3 regions of the Bradyrhizobium sp. AZCC 1578 genome follow, and region 3 is predicted to be linked to each of the others. Evidence: predicted binding sites of a transcription regulator. Region 3 holds the regulator's gene; each other region holds the start of a gene.
The links. The regulator HrcA, encoded in region 3, represses chaperone genes, less so after heat shock. The targets are predictions, from matches to a motif close to GTTAGCACTCNCNNNNNGNGAGTGCTAAC.

Region 1 (7,353 bases), 1.1 Mb from region 3:
GAATCAGCAGCACGGCTCTGTGCCCAATGTTCGCGCGCCCGACATGGGCGGCCGCCCGACGTGGAACAGCGGCCAGGTGCTGCAGCAGACGCCGCCGCCCGGACAATATAACCAGCCGGCCTACGGCCAACCCTATGGCGCGCAGCAGCCGCAGCAAGGCGGCGGTGGCGGCTCATTCCTCGGCACGGCGGCAGCAGCCGCAGCCGGCGTGGTCGGCGGATCGCTGCTGCTCAACAGCATTCGAGGGATGATGGGCGGCGGCGGCAATCATCAAGCTTTCGGCGACACGGCAAACCACAGCGGCGGTGTCGAAGACCGCAGGCCGTGGGGCGATCAGTCCGGCGGCGATCTCGCGCGCGAGGCCGGAATCAACGACATCGGGTCGTCGAGCCGACGCGCCGACAACAATGATGACAGTGGTTCGCGGCAGGGATTCTTCGATCAAGCCTCGCACGATGACGATGACATGGATCACGATGCCGATGGCTTCGACGGCGACGATGGCGGTGACGGCGGTGACGGCGATTACGCCTGACGCGCGTCGGCGATCAAACGAAACGGCCGCCCGATAGGCGGCCGTTTTGATTTCCTCCGCTGTCGTCCCTGACAAGCGAAGCGCGATCAGGGACCCATAACCACGGATGTACGTAATCGCGGCGGTTTGAGCCGCAGCCTGCCAGGCAACAAGCACCGGTGGTTATGGGTCCCTGCGTTCGCAGGGACGACACTGTTTTTGCGGCTCGTATCAGATCACTACCACTTTCGCGCCGACGCCGACGCGGCCGTAGAGATCGATCACGTCCTCGTTGCGCATGCGGATGCAGCCGGACGAGACATTGGTGCCGATGGTCCATGGCTCGTTGGAGCCGTGGATGCGATACAGCGATGATCCCAGATACATAGCGCGCGCGCCGAGCGGATTTTGCGGGCCGCCTTCCATGTGCCGCGGCAGATCAGGGCGGCGCGCCAACATTTCCGGTGGCGGCGTCCAGGCCGGCCATTCCTTCTTCGCCGAGATCGTCTTGACGCCCGACCAGGTGAAGCCGGGACGGCCGACGCCAACGCCGTAGCGCAGCGCCTTGCCGTCGCCCTGCACCAGGAACAGGAACTTGTTCGGGGTATCGATCACGATGGTGCCTGGGCTTTCCTTGCCGTGATACTCGACCACCTGCTTTTCATATTTCGGATCGAGCCGGTGCTGCGCGGGATCGAACGCTTCCTCCTCCTCGCGCCGCATCGACTGCTGCGGATCCATCGGCGGCAGCAACGCGCGCCGCCCGCCATAGCCGTAATCCGGCTGCTGCTGATAGGCCGGCGCTTGTTGATAGCGCCCGCCCTGCGGGGCATCGCCGAACAGGAATTCGATGAAGCCGCCGCCCATGTTGGAGCGTTGGGCAGAGGCCATGCGCACCGGCGCCGGTTGGCGGGCGTAGATCACGGTGGGTTCAGCTGATGATGAGGCGTCGATCGCTGCAGCCTCACTGGCGAAGCAAAGGCAAGACACGCTCGCGAAGAGCGCAACAAGGATTTTTCCGGACATCGACGTACTCTGTACTGTTCGTCACTGCGGGTTCGCGGCGCCGCAGCGCGACGAGCGCCGCTGCGCGCGATCAATACAAATCAAAACCTAATCGGTTTGGTAAACAGAAGCCGTGTTTCGATTCACCACGTCGGCAAGCGCGTCCGGATTTGTCCGGTAGCGTTTATTTTGCGTGAACGCGCTCCCCTCATGGTTAATCGCTGGTGTGCGGCCGCGGGCAAAGCGCCAACGCGCGATATTGCGCCGTGAACCTGACGTTAAATCGCCATGGTTTAAAACACGCGGGCAATTAAGGGGTGGGAAAAACTCATGTCGGTAAATCGCAAACGTTTTCGTATCGAAGCCATTCTGGGCGATGCGCCAATTGTCATGCCTACAGAAGGCGGCGAGATCGGCCCGATGCATCGCGAGATCATGGCCGAGCTGCGCGCGATCCGGTCACAGATGGCCGGCTTCGGCCACGCCCGCGCCGCTTCGACCGAGAGCGCGGACATTATCCGCGAAGTCGCCGAGTCCCACGCGCTTCTGGAAACCTATCGCGCGCAGATCGAGCAGTGCGAGAAGCTGAAGGTCGAGCTCGACCTCATTCACGACGCCATCAACCGCACCAAGCGCGAAATCGCCACCCTGCACGGCAAGAGCTTTGACGGCCAGGAAATGGCCAAGGTCAATGGCGAACTCGGCGCCGTCGTCGGCGGCACCGAACAGGCCACCCAGCAGATTCTCGAAGCCACCGAAGCGATCGACCAGGCGGCGACCGCGCTTTCCAAGAACATTTCTCCGGACCAGCAGAAGCTGCTCAGCGAGGAGATCCAGGAACGCGTCGTCTCGATCTTCGAGGCCTGCAATTTCCAGGACTTGACAGGCCAGCGCATCAGCAAGGTGATGAACACGATGAGGTTCATCGAACAGCACATCGTCGAGATGATGGAAATCTGGGGTGGCGTCGATGCCATCAAGGCGCACGCACCCCCGATCGTCGATACCCGCGAAGGCGATGCCAAGCTGCTCAACGGCCCGAAGATGGACGGCGACGACGGCCACGCCTCGCAGAACGACATCGACGCCCTGTTCGATTGATCGGGCTGGTTAACGTGCGCTAAACAAAACGCCGGCAGCGATGCCGGCGTTTTTTTTGTCGCTGTCATTCCGGGGCGCACGAAGTGCGAACCCGGAATCTCGAGATTCCGGGGTGCTTACGCACCATCCCGGAATGACGGACGTCTCATTATTCACCTCACGCCCGCGGCGCGCAGCGGACATAGACCATGTTGCCGTAACGGACCGCGGCATCCTTTTCGATGAAGCGGGTGACCATGACACGGCCGTCGAACGAGACGATCTCGCGGTCCTGGTCGCCGCCGGCCGGACCGGGCGGGCCGATATAGTTCTTGCCGCTCGGACTGCCCTTAAGGCGCAGTTCCTGCGGCGTCGCCTGATCGGCCAGATGCATGACCACGCCGCCATTGGCGCCAGCGCCGATCACGTAGGGCTGCTTGCACTGCCCGCGCGCCGCGGCCTCGGTGCGGGCGCGGTCATTGGGATTCTGGAACGAGGCAAGGCCCCAGCGGCCGACGATCTCGTCGGCGCGGACGGTTGCCGGCATTTCCGGCGCGACTTCAGGCTCGGGCGGCGGACTGGATGACAGCGACGGCAGGCTCATGCTGCTGCACGCCGCCAGCAAGATCGAAAGCGCCGACGCGATCGCCAGATTGGCAACCGTACGCGCATTACGTGAGCTGATCATCGCATTCCCCCGAGCAATCACTTGGCCGCTCCCGTCAAGCAGCCGATAAGCAGCCAACCGCAAAAAGCCTGCCGGAGCAATGACGTCGGTTGAAATGACGCCGCTGCACCGATTTGGTTTCCGAAGCACCATCCTATATTGGCCTCACCAAGGCTTTAATCTCCTTGTTTGCTTGACAGGATCAGCGCCAAGACATATTCCCCGGCCCCACGTTTAGCACTCAAATACAATGATTGCTAAGGGTTGTGCTGCCCCGCCCCGGGGCGGCGTCGAATACCGGCATTCCCAGCCATTTTCGAGTGGTACAGACCCGAAACCTAAGCCTCCCAGAGGAACTTCAAGAGGAGACGTCATGGCTAAAACCAAATTCCGTCCACTGCACGACCGCGTCGTGGTCAAGCGCATCGATGCCGAAGAGAAGACCAAGGGCGGCATCATCATTCCCGACAGCGCCAAGGAAAAGCCGTCGCAGGGCGAAGTCACCGCCGTGGGCCCGGGCGGCCGCGACGAGGCCGGCAAGCTGATTCCGATCGACGTCAAGGTCGGCGACCGCGTGCTGTTCGGCAAATGGTCGGGCACCGAGGTCAAGCTCGATGGCGAGGAACTCCTGATCATGAAGGAGTCCGACATCATGGGCGTGCTGACGTAAGGCACTCTGCCTCACCCTGAGGAGGCAGCGAAGCTGCCGTCTCGAAGGGGCCGGCTTTCACAAATCATCCTTCGAGACGCGGGCGATGCCCGCTCCTCAGGATGAGGTCCATTTTCCAGGAGCAACTCAAATGGCTGCCAAAGACGTTAAATTTTCCGGCGACGCCCGCGACCGCATGCTGCGCGGCGTCGACGTTCTCGCCAACGCGGTGAAGGTGACGCTCGGTCCGAAGGGCCGCAACGTCGTGATCGAGAAGAGCTTCGGCGCTCCCCGCATCACCAAGGACGGTGTCACCGTCGCCAAGGAAATCGAGCTCGAGGACAAGTTCGAGAACATGGGCGCGCAGATGCTGCGCGAAGTCGCCTCCAAGACCAACGACACCGCGGGCGACGGCACCACCACCGCCACCGTGCTCGCGCAGGCGATCGTGCGCGAGGGCGGCAAGGCCGTCGCCGCCGGCATGAACCCGATGGACCTGAAGCGCGGCATCGACATCGCGGTTCACGCCGTGGTCAAGGACCTCGAGAAGCGCTCCAAGCCGGTCGCCGCCTCCTCCGAAGTCGCCCAGATCGGCACCATCTCGGCCAATGGCGACACTGCGATCGGCAAGATGATCGCGCAGGCGATGCAGAAGGTCGGCAATGAAGGCGTGATCACGGTCGAGGAAAACAAGTCGCTCGAGACCGAAGTCGACATCGTCGAGGGCATGAAGTTCGACCGCGGCTACCTGTCGCCCTACTTCATCACTAACGCCGAGAAGATGACCGCCGAGCTGGAAGACGTCTACGTGCTCTTGCACGAGAAGAAGCTGTCCGGCCTGCAGTCGATGCTGCCGGTGCTGGAGGCCGTGGTGCAGTCCGGCCGTCCGCTCCTGATCATCGCCGAGGACGTCGAGGGTGAGGCGCTGGCGACGCTGGTGGTCAACCGCCTGCGCGGCGGACTGAAGGTCGCCGCCGTCAAGGCACCGGGTTTTGGCGATCGCCGCAAGGCGATGCTGGAAGACATCGCGATCCTGACCGGCGGTCAGCTCATCTCCGATGAACTCGGCATGAAGCTCGAAAGCGTCACCATCAACATGCTCGGCCGCGCCGGCAAGGTGGTGATCGACAAGGAGAACACCACGATCGTCAAGGGCGCCGGCAAGAAGAAGGACATCGAGGCCCGCGTTACCCAGATCAAGGCGCAGATCGAGGAGACCACCTCGGACTACGACCGCGAGAAGCTGCAGGAGCGTCTTGCAAAACTCGCCGGCGGCGTCGCGGTGATCAAGGTCGGCGGCGCGACCGAAGTCGAGGTCAAGGAAAAGAAGGACCGCGTCGAGGACGCCCTCAACGCGACTCGGGCGGCCGTCCAGGAAGGCATCGTGCCGGGCGGCGGCGTGGCGCTGCTCCGCGCCAAGAAGGCGGTCGGCCGCATCAACAACGACAATTCCGACGTTCAGGCCGGTATCAATATCGTGCTGAAGGCGCTGGAAGCCCCGGTTCGCCAGATCTCGGAAAACGCCGGCGTCGAAGGCTCGATCGTGGTCGGCAAGATCCTGGAGAACAAGTCGGAGACTTTCGGCTTCGACGCCCAGACCGAGGAATATGTCGACATGGTCGACAAGGGCATCATCGATCCGGCCAAGGTGGTGCGCACCGCGCTGCAGGACGCTTCGTCGGTAGCCGGCCTTTTGGTGACCACCGAAGCCATGGTCGCCGAACTGCCGAAGGAGCCCGCCCCGGCGATGCCCGGCGGCGGCGGCGGCATGGGGGGAATGGGCGGCATGGGCTTCTGAGAGCCTTCAGTCCGACTACTTCCGCTGCAAAACCAGCCCGCCGCCTGCAAGGTGGCGGGCTTTTTCGTTCAGTCCAATATTTTTCCGACCTACTTCACGCCACCTCGGACGCGGCTTATATTTGCCGGTAACCGGAGATTTTCGAATGGCTGACCCAAACGAGCCCGTTAAGATCACTGCGGACCTTCCCAAAGAGCTGTTTGATGCACTGGTCGATCTGGCGAAGCAGCGTGGCGTGTCGGCCAACACCGTCTTGCAAGATGCGATCGTCCGCGAAAAATATCTTTCCGACAAGGAAGCCGCCGGCGCATCGATCCTGATCGAAGAAAGCAACAAGACCTTCAAGAAGGTCTCCCGCATATAACAATCTCGTAGCACCGGTCTTTGGGGGCACCGATGTCTGACGTGCAGGATCTGAATACGCTTGGGGCAACAACTACAGGACGTACAGCAAGTGTACCTGCTACCGCAGGTCAAATCATCGAGAAGCCCTACGATCCGACGCCCGACCGCGAGAACATTCGCGGCACTATTGCGCTTTGGCTGGTGTGGACATTAGTCGGTGTGGTCGCGGCGGTCGTCGTGACTGGCCTAATCACAATTTATGGCTGCCACGTCGCGAATAGTTGCACGCCGGAAACTAACGAACTGAAGGCCATTCGGGTCGTGATCGAGTTGGTTCTCACACCTCTCGTCGGCCTGGTGGGCGCCGTGACCGGCTTCTATTTCGGCGAAAAAACGGCCGCCGCCAGATCCGGCGGTTAGACGGGAAATGCGGGGCAAAAATTAAGTCGCGAATCCGGGCTAGTTCTGGAAAAGTGAACGCATTCACCCCCCGCCATAACGAGGCCGTTCGCATGCGATTTTTTCTCTGCGCCGCTCTGTTGCTCCTGGCGGTTGTCACGGCCGCTTCGGACCTCGCCTTCGCCCAGATGAAACTGCAGCCCAAGACCGCGCCCGGTGCTACCGAGACGCGCTATTTCACCGCGATCGACGGGCTGATGGACGGCAATGCCGATGTCATTCTGAAGGAAACCCGTCAGGGCAAGAACGTTACCGCCGCTACCCTCGACGTCTGCTACCCCGCCGCGAAGGGTGCGGACCGCAAGGACCGCTTCGTCGCCAACCTCGCCGTCAGCGGCCAGAACCTGACCGGCTCCACGCAGAGCCTCGGTGACAAGCTGCCGGTTACCGTCAAGCTGGTGCGCAAGCCTGTCGGCGACACCTTCGAGTTCCGCGGCCAGATCAGCATCGGCCAGACCGTGACCGAAGTGACCTCGACCGACAATTCCGATCTCAGCGAGAAGGAATTTCTGGACAACCAGACCAGCGACGACGGCATCACGCCGGCGCCGAAGGATTTTACCGACGTCTCGCCGGAAGCGATCGGCGTGCGGGTCAAGCTCGACGCCGCGCTGGATTTTCTGAAAAGCCTGAAGGGCGAGGCCGTCGAAGTCGGGCTCTCCAGCCTTTCGATCTCCTGCGATGCGCTGCGCGCCGGCGAGCAGACCATCAATCTGACGGTCGATCCGGAGCGCGCCGCAGCGCTGATTGCGAAGGCGAAGTCGATGCCCGGCGTGGTCGCCGCGGGATGGACCAGTGGCAGCATCGAAATGGACCGCACCATCCGCTTTGCCGCA
Region 2 (7,353 bases), 2.8 Mb from region 3:
ATGCTCATCGCCTGGACTCGTTCCAACCGGCCGGATTCCTCCTTGACGTAGTCTCGGGTGTGAATTGAACGCCGGTCTTTAGCCGGCCTGGTGGAGAACCTTGGTGAAGTGCTTCCTGATCGGCTCACCCGTTTCCGTCGCAAGTTTCTGGGCAAGCACCCACAATTCCCTGTTCTGGTCAGAAGCGGTGTCGAACGCCTTGCGCGCTTGCGCCGCGGATACGCTAAGAACGTCAGTGGCTGACTTGCTGCCGAACAGACGGACTAAGTATTCAAGCGTGGAGGCGGCATTGGCGTTTGAGATTTCGAACAGCTTGAGCCCGTAATCGGTCGCGCCCCTCGCATTGCTCGAATAGCTCTCGCGTAGCGCTTCCGTCATTTCCTCTGACGCGGCCTTGATTTTCTCGCAGCCTTCACGTGCGCGGGCGAAGCCCTGCTCGGTAAGCTCGCTAACCACGCCAGGCGCGGCGATCTTGGAGAAGTCCAACCACGGCATTCCGAGAATATTCGTTCCGTTCACGGTGACTTTCATTTCGCTTTCACTCACGGCAGCATTACCTTTCCCAAGCGAAAGCATTCCTCGCGACGTTTGCTTTCGTCACGAGAGCTCGCGCTCCGCGTTCGATCAGATTGTGGATGAGGATTTTGCCCAGCCCTCGATCTTACTTTGCCCAGGAGTATCGGGACTGTCGGTTCGGTTTGCGACTCTCGCGATAAGTTTTTTTGAAATTGTCAACGCATACGCTGGTATATTTTACCCCGCACTGTGCATAACCGGGATATCTCAAGCGGCGGGAAGGTTTTGCTTCAGCGTGACGTTGCAGAAACACCGCGCCGTTGCGGTCCGGATCCGCGCAAACGAAAAACCCCGGCATTTCTGCCGGGGTTTTGCATTTGTGGAGCGAGATCCCGGCTCTGCGGTGCACCGCGTCCGGGACGACTTCGTCGCTTAGAAGTCCATGCCGCCCATGCCGCCGCCCGGGGGCATGCCGGCGCCGGCGCCGGCGTTCTTCTTCGGCAGTTCGGCGATCATGGCTTCGGTGGTGATCAAGAGAGCCGCGACGGAAGCTGCGTTCTGGATCGCCGCACGGACCACCTTGGTCGGGTCGATGATGCCCTTGGAGACCAGATTGCCGTATTCGCCGGTCTGCGAGTCGAAGCCGTAATTGTACTGCTCCTTCTCGAGGATCTTGCCGACGATGACGGAGCCGTCTTCGCCGGCGTTGATCGCGATCTGGCGGGCCGGCGCGGAGAGCGCCTTGCGCACGATCTCGACGCCGGTCTTCTGGTCGTCGTTCTGGGTCTTGAGGCGCTTGAGCTGCTCGGTGGCACGGAGCAGGGCGACGCCGCCGCCCGGCACGATGCCTTCTTCAACCGCCGCGCGGGTCGCATGCATCGCGTCATCCACGCGATCCTTGCGCTCCTTCACCTCGACTTCGGTCGCGCCGCCGACGCGGATCACGGCGACGCCGCCCGCGAGCTTGGCCAGACGCTCCTGCAGCTTCTCACGGTCGTAGTCCGAGGTGGTTTCCTCGATCTGCGCCTTGATCTGCTGCACGCGCGCCTCGATGTCGGCCTTCTTGCCGGCGCCGTTGACGATCGTGGTGTTTTCCTTGTCGATCATCACCTTCTTGGCGCGGCCGAGCATCTGCAGCGTGACGTTCTCGAGCTTGATACCGAGATCTTCCGAGATCGCCTGACCTCCGGTCAGCACCGCGATGTCCTGCAGCATGGCCTTGCGGCGATCGCCGAAGCCCGGAGCCTTGACGGCCGCGACCTTCAGACCACCACGCAGGCGGTTGACGACGAGGGTGGCGAGGGCTTCGCCTTCGACGTCTTCGGCGACGATGACCAGCGGCTTGCCGGTCTGCACCACGGCTTCGAGCAGCGGCAGCAGCTCGTTCAGCGAGGAGAGCTTCTTCTCGTTGATCAGGATGTAGGCGTCGTCCATTTCAACGCGCATCTTGTCGGCGTTGGTGACGAAGTAGGGCGAGATGTAGCCGCGGTCGAACTGCATGCCTTCGACGACGTCGAGTTCGGTTTCGAGCGACTTGGCTTCCTCAACCGTGATCACGCCCTCGTTGCCGACCTTCTTCATGGCGTCAGCCAGGAACTTGCCGATTTCGGCGTCGCCGTTGGCGGAGATGGTGCCGACCTGGGCGATTTCCTCGTTCGAGGTGACCTTCTTGGAGTTCTTGACGAGGTCGGCGACCACGGCTTCCACCGCCAGGTCGATACCGCGCTTCAGGTCCATCGGGTTCATGCCGGCGGCAACCGACTTGGCGCCTTCACGGACGATTGCAGCCGCGAGCACGGTCGCGGTGGTGGTGCCGTCGCCGGCCGCGTCAGCGGACTTGGAGGCGACTTCGCGCACCATCTGCGCGCCCATGTTCTCGAACTTGTCGTCGAGCTCGATCTCCTTGGCGACGGTGACGCCGTCCTTGGTGATACGGGGAGCGCCGAACGACTTGTCGAGCACGACGTTGCGGCCCTTCGGGCCGAGCGTGACCTTCACGGCGTTGGCGAGAATATCGACGCCGCGCAGCATGCGGTCGCGGGCGTCGACGCCGAATTTGACTTCTTTGGCTGACATATTTGGTTTCCCTGAGTTAGTCTTTGTTTCTCACCCTGTCGGGGAGGCGCCTTGCGGGCGCTCCTCAGGGTGAGCGTGGCAGGCGATGTCTTAGGCGGCCTTCTTCTTGGCCGAGGTGGCGTCGAGCACGCCCATGATGTCGGACTCCTTCATGATCAGGAGTTCCTGGCCGTCGATCTTGACCTCGGTGCCCGACCACTTGCCGAACAGCACGCGGTCGCCGACCTTGAGGTCGATCGGGATCAGCTTGCCGGCTTCGTCACGGCCACCCGGGCCGACGGCGATGACTTCGCCCTGGGAGGGCTTTTCCTTGGCACTGTCCGGAATGATGATGCCGCCAGCGGTCTTCTCTTCGGCGTCGATGCGTTTGACGACGACGCGGTCGTGAAGCGGACGGAAGTTCATGCAGTCCTCCTAAACGTCTGGGAATGTTGTAGAATTCTGGAATTTTGGCAGTCCGGGCCAGCGAGTGCCAACCCGGCTGCGGCTGATTTAGGCCAGTATTCTTCGGGGGACAAGGGCTTCTAGCAGAAAAATTGGCACTCAAATATGTCGTCTGCCAATTTTGTTCGGCATGATTAACGCAGCGGCGGAAGCCTCCGGACCCGTATTAGCACGTGCGGTAAGCTGCTGCTAACGCGTGAATTTTCAACAATTCATTAAACATTTAGGCTTGTGATGGGTTGGTATCGTGCGTCACATTTCTCTCATGTGAGCGCATCTCCGCCGGGGTGGCTCGGTGTGTGGCCACCACGTGAAATGCGCTTCCAGCAATGGAGGTTTGGCATGGTCTCGCGGGTTGGAGTTGCTTCCGACGACTTCCGGAAGCAGGTGCTGGGTTACGGGCTGACGACGGCGCAAATTCTGTATCGGATGCCGGATCATCCTTCATTGCTGCAGACCTATGTCTGGCAGAACTACGATCTGTTTCCGAAATTCCCGGCGCTGAAGGACTTCCTCGCGTTCTGGCAGGAAAAGCTTGATGGCCCGCTGTATTCCGTGACGGTGGCGCATTCCAGGCTGATCAAGCCGGCCGAGCTGCGTGCAGTCGACGGGGTATTCAGGCTGCATTGATTTTGTGGTCGGCGCCGTAGGGTGGGCAAAGGCGCGCTTGCGCCGTGCCCACCATCTGACTCCGCTCGCGATGGTGGGCACGCTTGCGCTTTGCCCACCCTACAAAAAAGTTTTGTGTTAGCCTCCGACATCAAACGAATGAGGGAGGTAGGCAATGTCCAAGCCGAAGAAGGCGACTTCAAGAGCCGCAGCCAAAACCGCCGTCAGGAAGAAATGGGCGGGGTACAAAGGCGCTGCCAAGTCCTCCGCGCGCAAGACCATCAAGTCCAAGGGACGCATTTCCGCTGCGAAAAACACGACGACCAAAGCCCGGCCGAAGCAGCGCATCGCCATCAGCCATCACCGCGAAGAAGATTTCAAGGCCGACGGCCTGCGCACTTATGCAAAGTACCGCGACCTCGGGATTGCCGACGCGACCCACGGCCTGGCGCAGGCGCATGTCATCCGCTTGGTCGGCCCGTGCAACCCGGCGGAAGTTTCAAAACTGCATTACCACGACGTCGAGTTCCAGATGGTCTATGTGCTCAAGGGCTGGGTGAAGACCTATATGGAAGGGCAGGGCGAGACGCTGATGAAGGAAGGCAGCGCCTGGACCCAGCCGCCGCGCATCAAGCATCTGATCATGGATTATTCCGATGATGTCGAGTTGCTGGAGGTGATCCTACCGGCGGAGTTCAAGACGGTGGAATTAGCGAGTTGACTCTCGCGGTCGTCATTCCGGGCGCGCGTAGCGCGAGCTATGATGTGCAATTGCACATCATGGCTCGATGCTTCGCATCGCCCCGAAATGACCGCTAGGTCATCACCCCCACCACTGCCCCCATCAAACACGTCGCCAGCGTACCCGACACGATCGACTTCAATCCCAGCGCATTGATCTCCTCGCGCCGATCCGGTGCCATGGTGCCGAGGCCGCCGATCATGATGCCGAGGCTGGCGAAGTTGGCAAAGCCGCACATCGCGTAGAGCATGATCAGCCGCGAGCGCGGATCGAGCGCGTCCGTGCCGAGTTTCGAGAGGTCGAGATAGGCGATCAGCTCGTTGAGCACGGTCTTGGTGCCCATCAGGCTTCCGGCCGTGACGGCTTGCGGCCAGGGCAGGCCCATCAGCCAGCACACCGGAGCCATCACGAGCCCCAGCAGCCGCTGCAGCGAAATTTTGGCGCCGCCGATCTCGGGCAACAGCCCGAGGATCGCATTGACGAGATAAACCAGCGCCACCAGCACCAAGAGCATCGCGACGATGTTGAGCAGCAGTTCGAGCCCGGCCGCAGTGCCCTTGGTGATTGCATCCATGGTCGAGGACGCATGCGTGTCGGGATCACTGAGCGAACCGCCAGTGCGCTTGTCGGAAGTCTCCGGCACCATGATCAGGCTGATCAGTATCGCGGCCGGCGCGCCCAACACGGACGCAATGACAAAATGTGCCGCCGCGTCCGGGATCAGCGGCGCCAGGAATGTGGCGTAGAGCACCAGCACGGTGCCGGCGATGCCGGCCATGCCGCCGGTCATCACCAGGAACAACTCGCTGCGCGTGAGTTGCGCCAAATAGGGGCGGATGAACAGCGGTGCCTCGACCATGCCGAGAAAGATATTGGCCGCGGCCGATAGCCCGACCGCGCCGCCGACGCCGAGCGTGCGCTCCAACAGCCACGCCATGCCGCGCACGATCGGGGGCAGTACGCGCCAGTAGAACAGCAGCGTGGTCAGAACGCTCATGACCAGCACGATCGGCAGCGCCTGAAATGCCAGGATGAAATCCGCGCCCGGCGCCTTGAGATCGAACGGCAGCGCGCCGCCGCCGAGATAGCCGAACACGAAGGAAGTGCCGGCGCGCGTCGCCGCCGCGATCGTGCCGACGGCGTCGTTGATGGCGCCAAAGGCTTTTGCCACCGGCGGCAGCTTGAGCAGCACCAGCGCGGTAACGATGGTGACGGCCAGCCCGATCGCCACCTGACGGAGCGACACGGCGCGGCGGTTCTCGCCGCACGCCCATGCGATCGCCAGCAACGCCAGCACGCCAAACGCCGATTGCAGTTGCAGCATGAATCCCCCCGGAACCCCTGGGGAGCGATTATGCCAACCTTGTCGATTTGTGAAAGCCCAACTCGTATCCCGGACGCGGTGTGCCGCGCCCGGGGCACCGAAAGTCAGCCCCGTCCCACGAACGGCATCTTGGTCGCCATGACGGTCATGAACAGCACGTTGGCATCTAACGGCAGGCCCGCCATATAGGCCACCGCATCGCCGACCGCCTTCGCGTCCATGCGCGGCTCGTGTTTCATCGTGCCATCGGGCTGCATCACACCGGGGCCGGCGACCATGCGGTCGGTCATTGGGGTTGCGGCATTGCCGATGTCGACTTGGCCGACTGCGATGTCGTACATGCGGCCGTCGAGGTTGGAAGCCTTGGTGAGGCCGGTGATCGCGTGCTTGGTCGACGTATAGGCCGCAGAGAAGGGCCGCGGCGCGTGCGCCGAGATCGAGCCGTTATTGATGATGCGGCCGCCGCGCGGGGTCTGGTCCTTCATGATGCGGAAGGCATGCTGGGTGCACAGGAACGGGCCGGTGAGGTTGGTGTTCACCACCGCCTGCCACTGCTCGAGGCTGAGATCCTCGAAATTGACCGGCGGCGCGCCCATGCCGGCGTTGTTGAAGAGAACATCGAGCCGGCCGTAGGTGTCCTTGACCTTTTGAAACAGGGCCGCAATCGACTCGGGCTTGGTCATGTCAGCAGAAACGCACAGGCTCTTGCCGACATTGTCGCCGAGCTTCTTGGTTTCTTCCAGCATCTCCATGCGACGCCCGGCGAGCACCACGGTGAAGCCGGCATTCATCAGCGCCAGCGATGCCGCGCGTCCGACGCCGGTGCCGGCACCGGTCACGAGCGCGATCTTGTTGGTTGCTTCGGCCATTGTTTCCTCGCCTTCAGTTCTTGGTTTCTGTTTCGGATTTGTAGGGTGGTCTCGGAATATTCTGGTGTGCAGCCCGCAAGGCCGCCGACCAGCGCGAACGCAGGTCGTGGAAATATGGCTCGCCGGCCTCGATGCGGTGGTTGAGGTCGGCCTCGCAAGCATCTGCGCGCACCACCAGCACGTCGATCGGCAAGCCGACGCCGAGATTGGAGCGCATGGTTGAATCCATCGAGATCAGGCCGGTCTTCAGCGCCTCATACAGTTCGACGTCGTAATGCATCGCGCGATCCAGCACCGGCTTGCCGTATTTGTGCTCGCCGATCTGCAGGTAAGGCGTGTCGGTGGTGCATTCGATGAAATTGCCGGCGGTGTAGACCATGAACAGCCGCATCCGCGAGCCCTTGATCTGGCCGCCGAACAGGAAGGAGACATCGAAGGAGACGTCTTCGGATCGCAGCGCCTCGCCTTCGGTGGCGTGCACGGCGCGGATGGCGCGGCCGATGCGTTGCGCGGCCTGGAACATGGTCGGCGCGTTGATCAGCGTTTCGAGCTCGCCGGTGTGCGGATCTTCCATGCCCTCGGTGAGCGTCGACAGCACCGACTGGCTGATCGCCAGATTGCCGGCGCTGGCGACCGCCATGATGCGCTCGCCGGGTTTTGAGAAAATATGGAGTTTGCGGAAGGTCGAGACGTTGTCGAGGCCGGCATTGGTGCGCGTATCCGCGATCATGACGAGACCGTCCCGCACCAGAATTCCGCAGCAATAGGTCATT
Region 3 (7,353 bases):
CGTCGCCTTCGAAAAATACACCGCCGATCGTGCCGGCGCGGCGCGGACGGTGGCGCAGTCGCTCGGCTCGGCGGACGCGCTGTTCATCGCCGACGACGGCGAATCGGTCGTGGCAGCGGCGGATGCCTTGACCTCGGCGGGTGCGAACTTGCGCAACATCCAGTTGCTCGGCACCGGGCTCTGGGACAATCCGCGCATCTATGCGAGCGCGACGCTGCAGGGCGGGCTTTATGCTGCGCCGGATCCGTCCGGCTTCCGCGCCTTCTCCGGCCGCTACCGCGCCAAATACGGTACGGACCCCGTGCGCACCGCAACGCTCGCCTATGATGCCGTCGCGCTGGTTGCTGCGCTGTCGAAACAGCAGGGCGGCCAGCGCTTTGCGCCGGAGACGCTGACCAACCCGTCGGGCTTTGCCGGCATCGACGGGCTGTTTCGATTCCGTTCCGACGGCACCAACGAGCGCGGGCTTGCGGTGATGAAGGTCGCAAGCGGCGGCAGCACGCCGGTTGCCGGATCGCCGAAGAGTTTTGGGGCGTGATCCTTCGTCGCCCCTGCGGAACGCAGGGGCCCAGAGCCACCATCGTTGGTTTTGAGAGAAGCCGTCGCCTTGTGCCCTTTACGCGGGTTGCGGCGTATGGGTTCCTGCGTTCGCACGAACGACGGCTGTTAGGCGGCGAGATCCGCCACCACCGCGTCGAGCACCGGAAAACCTTCCTTCGTCACGCGCAATCTTCCGTCGGAGTCGACGGATATCGCGCCTTCCGCGCGCAGGATGGCGATGCGGCTCGGATCAAGCGCGCGACCCGACAGTGCCGCATAACGCCTGGGATCGATGCCTTCGGCGAGCCGCAAGCCCATCAGCAAAAATTCGTCGGCGCGCTCTTCGCTGTTGAGGTGGTCGTCGGTGACGACGCCGTGGCCGTTGGCCTCGACACGCATCAGCCAGGCCTCCGGGCGCTTCTCGGTCGCGGTGGCGTGTCGCGCGCCGTCGATGTCGAGGCGGCCATGCGCGCCGGGACCGATGCCGGCATATTCCTCGCCGCGCCAATAGACGAGATTGTGCTGGCACTCCGCGCCTTCGCGCGCGTGATTGGAAATCTCGTAGGCCGGCAAGCCATGATGCGCGCAGACTTCCTGCGTCACGTCGTACAGCGCACGCGCCACCGCCTCGTCCGGTGTCTTCAGTTTGCCCGCCGCATGCAGGCCGAAGAACGGCGTGCCTTCCTCGATGGTGAGTTGGTAGAGCGAGAGATGCTCGGCGGCTTCGGAAATCGCGAGCTTCAGTTCATCCGCCCACATAAGCGGCGTCTGGTCGGGGCGGGCGTAGATCAGGTCGAATGAATAGCGATCGAACGCGGCACGCGCGATCGCGACCGCGTCGAGCGCCTCGCGCGCGGTATGCAGCCGTCCGAGCGCTTTCAGCGAGGCGTCGTCGAGCGCCTGCACGCCGAGCGAGACGCGGTTGACGCCGGCTGAGCGATAGCCGCGAAACCGCGTCGCTTCTACGCTGGTCGGATTGGCTTCGAGCGTGACCTCGACATTGCCGGCGACGCGCCAATGCTTTCCGATTGCATCCAAAATCGCGCCGACGGTCTGCGGCTGCATCAAGGAAGGCGTGCCGCCGCCGAGAAAGATCGATGTGACGGTTCGCCCCGGTGCGCGCGCCGCCGTGGTTTCGATCTCGCGCGCAAACGCGCGCGCAAAACGTTTCTCGTCGATCGGTGCGTGGCGGACGTGGCTGTTGAAATCGCAATAGGGGCATTTCGACAGGCAGAACGGCCAGTGCACGTAGACGCCGAAGGCATCTTTGGGGCGGGGTCGCTCGCGACTAGCCAAGGCAGATCTCCGCCAGTTTGACGAAGGCCCGTGCCCGGTGCGACAGGCCAAGCCCAAGCGGCGGTAGGCCGTGCTTTTCGATGGAAGTCATCTCGCCAAAGGTCCGCGTGTGCCCGTCGGGCAGGAATACCGGATCATAGCCAAAACCGGCGGTGCCGCGCGGCGGCCAGACCAGGGTTCCGTCGGCGCGGGCCTCGACCTCTTCGAGATGGCCATCGGGCCAGGCGACGCACAGGGCCGAGACAAAATGCGCACTTCGCTCGTCGGGCGTGGTGGCGCCGCGCTCCTGCAACAGGCGCTCGACCCTGGTCATCGCCGCGATGAAATCCTTGCCATTGCCGGCCCAGCGCGCCGAATAGATTCCGGGCGCGCCGTCGAGCGCATCAACTACGAGACCGGAATCGTCGGCAAAGGCCGGCAATTGCGCGGCTTTCGCCGCCGCGATCGCCTTGATCGCGGCATTGGCCCGAAACGTCTGGCCGGTTTCCTCGGGCTCGCCGAGACCCAGCTCGCCCGCGGAAACCGCCTCGACGCCGTGCGGCGCGAGCAATTCCTGCATCTCGGCGAGCTTGCCGGGATTGTGGGTCGCGATCACGAGCCGGCCGGTGATTCGACGGTGCATGTGCGATCAGACTACGCCACAGCCAGCTTCTGCAAGTCCACCAGACGCGCGACACCCTTGCGCGCCAGTTCCATCAGCGCCAGGAACTCGTCTTGTGAAAACGGCGTCTTCTCAGCGGTGCCCTGCACCTCGATGATGCGGCCGTCGCCGGTCATGACGAAATTGGCATCGGTCTCGGCCTCGGAATCCTCGGCATAATCGAGGTCGAGCACCGGCGTGCCCTGATAGATGCCGCAGGAGATCGCGGCGACATTGTCGCGCAGCACGTTGGCTTTCAGCATGTTGCGGTTCTTCATCCAGCCGATGCAGTCGGCCAGCGCCACCCAGGCGCCGGTGATCGAGGCCGTGCGCGTGCCGCCATCGGCCTGGATCACGTCGCAATCGACCGTAATCTGGCGTTCGCCGAGCGCTTCGAGGTTGACGGCTGCGCGCAAGGAGCGGCCGATCAGCCGCTGGATCTCGACGGTGCGCCCGCCCTGCTTGCCGGCGGCGGCCTCGCGGCGGGTGCGCTCCAATGTGGCACGCGGCAGCATGCCGTATTCGGCGGTTACCCAGCCGCGACCCTGGCCCTTCAACCAGGGCGGCAACCGTTCTTCCAGGGTGGCTGTGACCAGCACATGGGTGTCGCCGAACTTCACCATGCAGGAACCTTCGGCATATTTGACCACGCCGCGTTCCAGCGACACGGGGCGCAACTGATCGGGCGCACGGCGGCTCGGCCGCATGGGGAATCCTTCCAAAAATCGAGCGAAAATTCGTTCGCGGTGCTTGTAGGAGGGGGAGCGGGCAGCGGCAAGGGTTTTTGCCTTGTTTCGGGGTAGAGGTTCGGTTCTGAATCAATCAGAACCGAACCTCTACCTTCTTGTTTTGATGCGTTTTCTTTACGCGAACCGGCGGCCGCCCCCGGATCCAGTCCGAGGGCATGCTTCGCTCGAAAACGCTATGTGAAGCGGACGCTTGTCATCGGCGCGCCGGATCGACAAATTAGGGTATCAGGGAGTTAACAGTGGCCCACCACGATCCGATTGGCCTGATCGCGCCGCATGCGGGGCTCGCCCAGCTCAACGAGCGCTCGCGCGACATTTTTCGTCAAATCGTCGAGAGCTATCTCGCGACCGGCGAACCCGTCGGTTCGCGCAACATCTCCCGCTTGATCGCAGTGCCGCTGTCGCCCGCTTCCGTGCGCAATGTGATGTCGGACCTCGAAGCGCTCGGCCTGATCTACGCGCCGCATACCTCGGCCGGCCGCCTGCCGACCGAACTCGGCCTGCGCTTCTTCGTCGACGCGCTGATGCAGGTCGGCGACCTCACCGAACCCGAACGGGAATCGATCCAGAACCAGCTTGCCTCCGTCGGTCGGGCGCAGTCGGTCGAGGCGGCGCTCGGCGAGGCGCTGACGCGGCTGTCCGGCCTGACCCGCGCGGCCGCCGTGGTGCTGACCGCAAAATCCAATTCGCGGCTGAAACACATCGAATTCGTGCGGCTGGAGCCGGAGCGCGCGCTGGTGGTGCTGGTCGGCGAAGACGGCCAGGTCGAAAACCGCGTGCTGACGCTGCCGCCCGGCGTGCCTTCCTCGGCGCTGACGGAGGCGAGCAATTTTCTCAATGCTCGGATTCGCGGCCGCACGCTCGCTGAGGCGCGCCTCGAACTCGAAACCGCGATGGCGCAGAGCCGCATCGAGCTCGACCAACTGACGCAGAAGGTGATCGAGGCGGGGATTGCGAGCTGGTCGGGCGGCGAAAACGAGGACCGGCAATTGATCGTGCGCGGGCATGCCAACCTGCTGGAAGATTTGCACGCGCTCGAAGATCTCGAACGCGTCAAGTCGCTGTTCGACGATCTCGAGACCAAGCGCGGCGTGATCGACCTGTTGGGCCGGGCCGAGCGCGCCGAAGGCGTGCGGATCTTCATCGGATCGGAGAACAAGCTGTTCTCGCTGTCCGGTTCCTCGACCATCATCGCACCCTATAGCGACGCTTCGCACCGCATCGTCGGGGTTCTCGGCGTGATCGGGCCGACCCGGCTGAACTATGCGCGGGTGATTCCGACGGTGGATTACGCCGCCCGCATTGTCAGCCGGATGCTGGGCGGCTGATCCGCCACGAATCGACCTTAATCAGGGCTGGTTGCGCTTGATTTTCGGCCCCTAAAGCACGATATCCCCGGCAGCAAATCCCCATCCAACCAGAACCGTTTTTTGAGAAGGCAGTCTTATGACCGATCCCAACCGGCCGAGTGACGACGGGGCACAACCCGCCAACCAGACCGGCGAGCCCGTGGTCTCAAAACCCTACATCATGCCCGACGATCCCGAGGAAGGATCGGTCGAGGCGTTGACGAAGGAAGCGGCGGGAGCGCGCGACAAGATGCTGCGCACGCTGGCTGAGATGGAAAATCTGCGCAAGCGCACCGCCAAGGAAGTCGCCGACGCGCGCGCCTACGGCATCACCGGCTTCGCCCGCGACATTCTCGAAATCGCCGACAATCTGCAGCGCGCGCTCGATGCCATGCCGGCCGAGACCAAGGCCACCGCCGATCCGGCGCTGAAGGCGTTCATCGAAGGCGTCGAGCTGACCGAGCGCTCGCTGCTGAACACGCTGGAGAAGAACGGCGTCAAGAAGTTCGATCCATCGGGCGAGAAGTTCGATCCCAATTTCCAGCAGGCGATGTACGAAGTGCCCGATCCGTCCGTTCCCGCAGGGACGGTGGTTCAGGTCGTGCAGGCCGGCTTCATGATCGGCGAACGCATACTGCGCCCGGCGCTGGTCGGCGTGTCGAAGGGCGGCGCCAAGGCGGCACCGGCCGCCAACAATGAGCCGAACAGCGCGGCGTAAATAGGCGCGCAAGTCGTTTCGAACCATGAGGGCCCCGCTGCGGAAGCTCGGCCTTCATCCTTCGAGACGCGCGCAGGCCCGCTCCGCAGGGATGAGCGGTCTACGGAGTATCACCGAAGGCGGTTGACGCGGGCCTATGCTTACAGCGGCCTCTCGTCCGCCCTCGGCCGGTAGGTCCCAAAACTCCAGAGATTGCCTTCCGGGTCGCGGCAGGCGAAATCGCGGCTACCATAGTCGGTGTCGCGCAGGTCCATTTCAATGATGGCGCCGGAGGCTTTGACCTTCGCATGTAGGGCGTCGGGATCGTCGACCGCGACATACAGCGCGTCCGTGCGACGGCCGCCGATATCGCCGACGAGCTTGCCGTATTCGTCCTCCCTGCTCTGGCCGAGCATCAGGATCGAGGGTCCAAAGGCAAGCTCGGCGTGATGGATGGTGCCGCCGTTCCGGTAGACGGCGCGTTCGGTGAAACCAACAACCTCCTTGAGCCAGCGGATCATCGCTTCGGCATCCCGGCAGCGCATCGTCGGATAAAGGCGCGGCGCTTCGCTTTTGCTTGGACTGGTCACCGGCAACTCCTCGCATTGCGTTACCTCACTAGTATCGCGAGGCGAGGGCGGTCGGCTTGAAGATTTGTTACCTGACCGGCTACGCGTCCAGTGCGTCCAGCGGGCGCAGCAGGCGGCTGTCAGTCAGCGCCAGCCGGTGGGCCCAGGCCGTTGGCGATTCGCCGGCAAGGGTTGAAAATTCGCGGGCGAGATGCGCCTGGTCGGCATAGCCGCTTTCGGCCGCAATCCCTGCCCAGCCGCTTCCCGCTCCCGTCCGCGCCAGTCGGCAGGCTTCGTGAAAGCGCATCATGCGGGCAACCGGCTTCGGCGCCAGACCAATTTCCGCTCGGAAGCGATCGACCAAGTGCTTGCGGCTCCAGCCGATCTCTCTTGCAAGCGCAGTGATGCGCACGCTGCCCGCGCTGCGTGCGAGCCGTCCATAGGCGAATGCGATCTCGGGCGAAGGCCGATGGCTGGCACGCCCTGCAACAAAATCCTCGACCAGATCGAAGCGATCCTGCCAGCAGGATATCGCGCCAAGCCGCTCGCGCAGGTGCGGTCCCTCAGGCCCCAGTACGTCACCGATGTCGACCATGCGCGCGGTGAGATCGGCGACGGCCCCGCCAAAGAAGCGATAGGCGCCAAGCGGCGTGAAATCCACCTGCACGCATTCGGCGCCGCCATCGGATTCGATATGAACCGGACCGGCATAAAGCCCGGCGGCGAAACTCGGCTGCCGATCATCAGCGTCAGGATCGCGTCCGAGAGCGATCAGGAACGGTGTGCCGAAGCTGATGATCAGCGGGACTACCAGACCTGCGGTTTCGCGCTGGAAGAACCGGCCGGGCGCGGTTTCGCGATAGCCCGTCATGCCGGCGATCAGGCCTGTCATGCGCTGCGATGGCGCACGACGAATCATCTCGAACGCGAGTGGAGCCGCTGGACCTGACATCCCAAACCCCTGAAGCGGGCAAGACGAACGCACTAGGCCGCGATATCGCCCGACTGGATGCGCTTGACGCCGGCCTTGGTCATGTCGGCCCAGGCTTTTGCGAGCGAGCCCTGGGTGTCGATGCCGCGGCAGGCGTCCTCGATCACGTAAGTCTCGAAGCCCGCCTTGCGCGCATCCAGCGCGCTCCATGCCACGCAGAAATCGGTCGCGAGGCCAGCGAGGAAAACCCGCTTCACCTTGCGCGCCTTCAGGTACGCCGCGAGCCCCGTCGTGGTCTTGCCGTCGGCCTCGGTGAAGGCCGAATAGCTGTCGATGTCCTTGCGAAAACCCTTGCGGATAACGAGGCCGGCATGCGGGATCGCGAGGTCCTTTGACAGCGACGCACCCTCGGTCCCCTGCACGCAGTGATCCGGCCACAGCACCTGATTGCCGTAGGGGAGATCGATGGTTTCGAACGGCTTCTTGCCGGAATGGGTGGAGGCGAACGAGACGTGGCCCGCGGTGTGCCAGTCCTGCGTCATCACCACATTGGCAAAGCCCTTGGCGATGCGGTTGATGACG

Region 1: the regulator HrcA is predicted to act here: its motif matches at 3,500-3,528, upstream of V1290_RS24340 (co-chaperone GroES).
Region 2: the regulator HrcA is predicted to act here: its motif matches at 3,041-3,069, upstream of V1290_RS06110 (co-chaperone GroES).

Annotation. Positions count from the first base shown of each region.
Region 1 covers NZ_JAZHRZ010000001.1:5,079,663-5,087,015, reverse strand. The annotation lists gene V1290_RS24360 (DUF2076 domain-containing protein) at 1-535, shown strand, start outside; gene V1290_RS24355 (L,D-transpeptidase) at 746-1,540, opposite strand; gene V1290_RS24350 (protein phosphatase CheZ) at 1,850-2,620, shown strand; gene V1290_RS24345 (hypothetical protein) at 2,778-3,287, opposite strand; gene V1290_RS24340 (co-chaperone GroES) at 3,640-3,936, shown strand; gene groL (chaperonin GroEL) at 4,067-5,713, shown strand; gene V1290_RS24330 (hypothetical protein) at 5,859-6,077, shown strand; gene V1290_RS24325 (hypothetical protein) at 6,110-6,478, shown strand; gene V1290_RS24320 (hypothetical protein) at 6,571-7,353, shown strand, end outside.
Region 2 covers NZ_JAZHRZ010000001.1:1,169,281-1,176,633, reverse strand. The annotation lists gene V1290_RS06120 (phasin family protein) at 79-531, opposite strand; gene groL (chaperonin GroEL) at 949-2,592, opposite strand; gene V1290_RS06110 (co-chaperone GroES) at 2,683-2,997, opposite strand; gene V1290_RS06105 (usg protein) at 3,379-3,666, shown strand; gene V1290_RS06100 (cupin domain-containing protein) at 3,821-4,366, shown strand; gene V1290_RS06095 (NupC/NupG family nucleoside CNT transporter) at 4,461-5,711, opposite strand; gene V1290_RS06090 (SDR family oxidoreductase) at 5,816-6,580, opposite strand; gene V1290_RS06085 (proteasome-type protease) at 6,594-7,352, opposite strand.
Region 3 covers NZ_JAZHRZ010000001.1:3,969,445-3,976,797, forward strand. The annotation lists gene V1290_RS18915 (penicillin-binding protein activator) at 1-538, shown strand, start outside; gene hemW (radical SAM family heme chaperone HemW) at 667-1,836, opposite strand; gene rdgB (RdgB/HAM1 family non-canonical purine NTP pyrophosphatase) at 1,829-2,458, opposite strand; gene rph (ribonuclease PH) at 2,470-3,183, opposite strand; gene hrcA (heat-inducible transcriptional repressor HrcA) at 3,465-4,553, shown strand; gene grpE (nucleotide exchange factor GrpE) at 4,672-5,292, shown strand; gene V1290_RS18945 (VOC family protein) at 5,433-5,861, opposite strand; gene V1290_RS18950 (helix-turn-helix domain-containing protein) at 5,941-6,792, opposite strand; gene pncA (bifunctional nicotinamidase/pyrazinamidase) at 6,825-7,353, opposite strand, start outside.